Regions from separate parts of the Enterobacter sp. SA197 genome, predicted to be linked through region 1. Evidence: riboswitches for the same ligand, from Rfam matches in the RefSeq annotation. Region 1 holds a riboswitch; the other holds the start of a gene.

Region 1 (3,131 bases):
CGACATTGCCTTTACTGGCGGGCGGGATATCCCTTACTTCCTCGTGCCTGTTATTGCCCCGATAATGGGTGCCTGCGGTGGTGCCGCATGTTATCGCTACCTTATTGGCAAAAATTTGCCCTGTAATCTCTGTACGTTAGAGGAAAAAGAGCACTCATAATGAGGGGTAATATTCCGCGCCGTTAAAGCAACGTTAAAAATTTATTTCGTGATCTGCTTTCACGAACGTAAGAAATCGTCTCCCAGGGATGGGAGACTTTTGTTATCTTGCATTGAGTTTATCGGCTTAACTTGTTGACAATTAACCAGCAACATTAAAAAGCTGTAAACGAACTGGTTTTTTATAACAATAAATTAAAATTAACTGAGAGGTTTTATCATGATTTCTGCGAGTGCCCTCAACTCGGAACTCATTAATAAAATCGCCCAGGATTTTGCACAAGCCACCGGTCTGGCCGTTGTTGTCGTTAATATCCACGGCGAAGAAATTTCCGAGCTTTTTAATTTCACCCCCTTTTGCCAGCTGATGCGGCAGAATCCGCAACATAGCGCCCGGTGTCGCATGAGCGATCGCTGCGGTGGTTTTGAAGCTTCGAAATCAAATCAGCCCTGCATATATCGCTGTCATGCGGGATTAACGGATTTCTCCATTCCCCTTGTTATCGCAGGTCACCTCGTAGGATTTGTGCTGTGCGGGCAGGTGCGCTTACGGGAAGGAGAGAGCGTGGAGTTAATCAATATTCTCAATGCAGATGACCGCTGGCAAACCGATCAGAAATTGATGGATGAATTTCGTAATGTGCCCGAAATGGACTATTCACGGGTAATGGCGTCCGCGGATTTGCTGAAACTCATCGTTGAAAACTGCCTTAAGAAACAGCTTAATTTTGTCGTCATCAAAGATCAGCAGCCATCCCCGGAAGCGGGAAAAACGAGTCGTAATCAGGGTCCTCACGACAGTAAGATGAAAAAGGCGCTCCGCTATATCGATGCCCATCTTTCTGACGAACTTCGTCTTGAGGATGTGGCCGCCCATGTCTACCTCAGCCCTTATTATTTCAGCAAACTGTTCAAGAAATATCAGGGTATTGGTTTTAATGCCTGGGTGAATCGGCAGAGAATGGCCAGTGCAAAAGAGATGTTGTGTCATAGCGACTGGAGCATTGCCAGTATTGCCCGCAATTTAGGATTTTCTCAAACCAGCTATTTTTGCAAAGTGTTTCGTCAGACTTATCAGGTCACACCGCAGGTCTTTCGCCTGCAAAATAATGCGAATGGTGACAGCGATTAACTTTCCAGGAACAATTTTTTGTTGTTGATGAAGGTAATGAAATGGTCTGAATTGCTGTTCTGATAAGGGCTTGAAGATATTGCATCGCAATAAATTGTTATAGCGCAACAAAATATTGCATCCATAAAGATAAACTCAACCAGTTTTTATTTCCCTGATGCGATAGATTGCAGTCAGGGCAAAATTGCCGTTTCACCTGAGCTTATATCGTGGTATCGGGTGAAGCGTGAAAATGAAGCCATCAGGTTCGCCACAACTATTTGTGGCAGGGAAGGGGGTGAGACTCCCCCGCAGCCCCCGCTGCTGTGATGCCGACAACCCCGTATAGACCACTGACCTTAGGGTCGGGAAGGACGGGCGAGGATGACGCTAAGCCAGAAGACCGACCTGACAGGTGACACTCAACAACTTCGGTGGGAAGTCGGTTGCAGAGACGCGTACAGTCATAGCACTGGGACCACGCGCATCCCGACGCAGCCTTTCCACCCTTAACGGGGTTTTAAAGGATGTCTGACAAGCGTTGTGCCTTTATTCTTGCCGGAACCGGCAGCGGCTGTGGGAAAACCACCGTCACGCTCGGTTTGCTGAGGGCCTTACAACAGCGCGGCATGCGGGTGCAACCTTTTAAAGCAGGACCCGATTACCTCGATACCGCCTGGCATACGGCGATTACCGGCATCCCCTCCCGTAACCTCGACAGTTTTATGCTGCCCGACTCCACCCTGAATGCGCTGTTCAGCCAGCAGATGCAACATACTGATGTGGCGGTGATTGAGGGGGTAATGGGGCTGTATGACGGCTATGGCGTTGACCCCGATTATTGCAGTAGTGCGGCACTGGCCAAACAACTTGGCGTGCCGGTTATTCTGCTGGTGGATGGCAAAGCGGTCTCTACCTCCGTTGCGGCCACGGTGATGGGATTCCAGCATTTCGACCCGAAAGTACGCATCGTTGGCACGATTGTTAACCGTGTTAACAGCGACAACCATTACCATCTGCTTAAACAGGCCATTGAGCACTATTGTGGTATTCCCGTGCTGGGATATATCCCGGTCAGCGCCGGGGTGGTATTACCTGAACGCCATCTTGGGCTGGTGACCGCCCGGGAGTCGATGGTTGACGCTCAGGCCTGGCAGGATTTCGCCGCGCGCCTGGAGCAAACGGTTGATATCAACACACTCCTCTCGTTAACGGCGCTCGACACGTTGCCACAAGGAGAGTGGCCTGCGCTCCCTGCCCGGGATGCCGGGGCAGGATTAACCCTTGCCCTCGCTGATGATGAAGCATTCAATTTCTACTACCCGGATAACCTGCAACTGCTGAAAAACGCTGGCGTGACTATTGTCCGCTTCAGCCCGCTTCATGACACAGAATTGCCGGAGTGCCAGATGCTGTGGCTTGGCGGAGGTTATCCGGAACTGCATGCTCGCGCGCTTGCGGCTAACACCCTCATGCTGGAAGCCATTCGCAATGCACATCATCGTGGTGTCGCCATTTACGCGGAGTGCGGCGGGTTGATGTATCTGGGCTCCTCCCTGCGTGATGCCGAAGGCCAGATGCATACCCTGGCGGGCGTCATCCCCGGTCACAGCGAGATGGGCAAACGACTGACCCGCTTTGGCTACTGCGAAGCCACCGCCCGCCAGCCAACGCTGCTGGCGGATGAAGGTGAAACGCTGCGCGGGCATGAATTCCACTACTCCGATTTTACCCCCGTTCATGAAGCCGTGATGGACTGCCAGAAGAGGCGGGATAATGCAGTACTGGCGAAATGGCAGGGTGGCTGGCAGGTGGGTAACACGTACGCCAGCTACCTGCACGTTCATTTTGCCCAGCGCCC
Region 2 (3,131 bases), 2.0 Mb from region 1:
TGCTCAGGATTGTAGGCCGATGTTCTGTTGTCGTAGCGCTTACCGAAATACTCCCAGGCAAGATTCATGTCCACATCGAAGACCGCCCAGTCAAGCTGATACTTGGCCTGGCGCTTCGCACGACGTGGCAGCACTTCGTCAGTTTCATCATCACGCGGGTCAATATATTGCAGCGTAACGCGGTGAGAGAAGATGCCGGTGTCCACAGTGCCCGTCCACTCTACGCCCTTAATCGTTGCCGAGTTGATGTTGTAATAAGCCGTGTCGCTGTAGGTAATAAGATTATCAATCTCATAACGATAAGCAGACAGGCGCCAGTCAAGCGGCCCGCTCAGTCCCTCAATACCCGCTTCCCATTGCTTAGACTCCTCCGGCTTAAGATCCGGATTGGAGGCAATGTTAAAACGCTTCGCACCAAACTGCTGCCCCAACGACGGCGCCAGGAAGCCGGTACCGTAAGAGAGCGTCAGACGATAGTTTTCAACGAACTCCCAGCCTGCAGCCGTCTGCCAGGTGCCGTGCCAGCCGAACTCTTCGTCTTTGTCCTCACGCCCGGAGGCTTCCAGCGTGACGTCGCCAAACTGCTGCAGGCCAGACAGGTAGAGTCCGGTATTATCGCGGTCGTAGGCTTCACGAGAGCGTTTGTTAGAGGAGACCAGACGTTCCTGTTTCCAGTCTGCGCCTGCGCTCACCGAACCATGACCAACTGCAACATTATTCGCCCACTGAATATAACGCTGCTCCATGTCATCCAGCGTGGTGCCGTCTTCATAACGACCATAGATGCTGCTGTAGTTGTAGTCTTTGCTTTTCTGGTAGCTCGCCACCAGCTGGGACGAGTAGATCCCCTGATTAAGGCTCAGGCCGGTATCCCACCCCTGACTGTACAACTGACGCTCATCCGCACTGTATTCCGGCAGGAACGGCGGGCTGCCAAGGTCATAGTCCACATTATTGCTAAAGCTGTACCCACGGAAGAAGCCGTCAATATTGTCGTTGAACTTATGCTGCAGGCTTCCCCAGAAGGTTTTATTGCGGTAACCATCACGGTCAGCATCATGGTCCCATGAAGAGCCCGGCTGCACGTTAAAACCACGAGTACTGGTGTAGGATCCAGCGGCAGTGACCACGGTGTCATCAAAGCGCTGCCGCAGTGTGCCGTCATAGGTCTGGTATCCTTTCGAACCGATGCTGGCATTAATCTGCGATTGCTCGCCACCGCTCTGGGTAATGACGTTAACCACACCACCGATTGCGCCGGAGCCGTAAACGGTCGAGCGCGGGCCACGGATGTATTCAACGCGCTGCACTAAAGAGAGGGGGATCTGGTTAAGCTCCGGGTCGTTTGAAATACCGGAGCGTGCAACCGGCACGCCATCAATCAACAGCAACAGGTGTTTCGCTTCTGTACCCCGAACAAAAACAGAGGCGGTCTGACCCAGACCACCATTTTGCGCGATATCCACGCCAGGCAGTCGACGTAGTACGTCAACCAGGGAGCGTGACTGCCAGCGATCGATATCCTCACGAGTTACGACTTCCGTGGGCGCCAGTACCGTTTTGGCAGGCTGTTGAAAACGATTTGCTGTCACCACCAGCGTGTCCGGGTTGCTGTCCTGCGCCCAGCCAGAAAATGCCGTGACGGAGAGCGCCGTCAGCAGCGAAACTTTTTTTATCATTGTGTAAGCATCCACATAATAGGAAGGATGCCGCAGGTACCCTCAGTAGCTCGCGACGACGGTACCAATTGCGACGTAACTCCGGCAGGTCTTCGGGCTTGGAGGTACTACAAGATGATGACTTCCCACTTTTATAAGCAGTGTCTGCTTTCGCTATCATCCCACCTTTCCTTACCGCTGCGCGTCAGCTCCAGATTTACACTGGATTCCCTTTTAACTTACAGGACCGGAACAGGGATGCTACATTCATAAACATATAGATGTCCAGACTGCTATGAGGTGAATCGAAAAAACATCCGGCGCTGGACATCCCCTGAGCAACCCCTACAATCCCCGCGTTATTCTTACTCATTCAGGAAATACGATGACTCCCGAACACCTGCCAACAGAACAGTATGATGCGCAACTTGCCGAGAAAGTCGTGCGTCTGCAGTCGATGATGACGCCCTTCTCCGCGCCCGTACCGGAGGTGTTCCGCTCGCCGGTCAGCCATTACCGTATGCGTGCCGAGTTCCGCATCTGGCACGATGGCGACGACCTGTACCACATCATTTTCGATCAGCAGAGCAAAAGTCGTATTCGCGTGGACAGTTTCCCGGCGGCAAGTGAGCTGATTAATCAGCTGATGAAGGTGTTGATGGAGAGCCTGCGCGAGAACAAAACGCTGCGCCATAAGCTTTTCCAGATTGATTACCTGACCACCCTCAGCAATCAGGCCATCGTCACTCTGCTCTATCACAAAAAGCTGGACGAGGCGTGGCGTGAAGAGGCGACCCGCCTGCGTGATGCCCTGCGGGCACAAAACCTGAATGTGCAACTGATTGGCCGAGCAACCAAAACCAAGATTGCGCTTGATCAGGACTTTATTGATGAGCGTCTGCCCGTTGCGGGTAAAGAGATGATCTACCGCCAGGTAGAAAACAGCTTCACACAACCTAATGCCGCCATGAATATACAGATGCTGGAGTGGGCGCTGGGTGCAACAAAAGGGTCAACCGGGGATCTGCTCGAACTATACTGCGGTAACGGCAACTTCTCACTGGCACTCGCCCGTAATTTCGACCGCGTTCTGGCAACGGAAATCGCCAAGCCATCGGTAGCGGCAGCGCAATACAACATTGCCGCAAACCATATCGATAATGTGCAGATTATCCGCATGTCGGCAGAAGAGTTCACCCAGGCAATGAACGGCGTGCGTGCGTTCAACCGCCTGCAGGGGATCGATTTAAAGAGCTATCAGTGCGAGACGATTTTCGTCGATCCACCGCGCAGTGGGCTGGACAGCGAAACCGAGAAGATGGTGCAGGCGTATCCCCGGATTTTGTACATTTCCTGTAATCCGGAAACCTTGTGTAAGAATCTTGAAACGTTAAGCCAGACGCACAGCATTGAACGTCTGGCCCTGTTCGATCAGTTCCCCTATACGCACCATATGGAGTGCGGGGTTCTGTT

Evidence for each region. Region 1 has a riboswitch for cobalamin ahead of M1D91_RS14860 (cobyrinate a,c-diamide synthase). Riboswitches for the same ligand answer to the same signal wherever they lie in the genome.
Region 2: another riboswitch for cobalamin. It lies ahead of btuB (TonB-dependent vitamin B12 receptor BtuB); the one in region 1 lies ahead of M1D91_RS14860 (cobyrinate a,c-diamide synthase).

Annotation. Positions count from the first base shown of each region.
Region 1 is NZ_CP096393.1:3,129,654-3,132,784, reverse strand. Features, by position in the region: gene pduF (propanediol diffusion facilitator PduF) at 1-160, shown strand, start outside; gene pocR (transcriptional regulator PocR) at 380-1,291, shown strand; cobalamin riboswitch at 1,518-1,696, shown strand; gene M1D91_RS14860 (cobyrinate a,c-diamide synthase) at 1,798-3,131, shown strand, end outside.
Region 2 is NZ_CP096393.1:139,331-142,461, reverse strand. Features, by position in the region: gene btuB (TonB-dependent vitamin B12 receptor BtuB) at 1-1,679, opposite strand, end outside; cobalamin riboswitch at 1,746-1,925, opposite strand; gene trmA (tRNA (uridine(54)-C5)-methyltransferase TrmA) at 2,044-3,131, shown strand, end outside.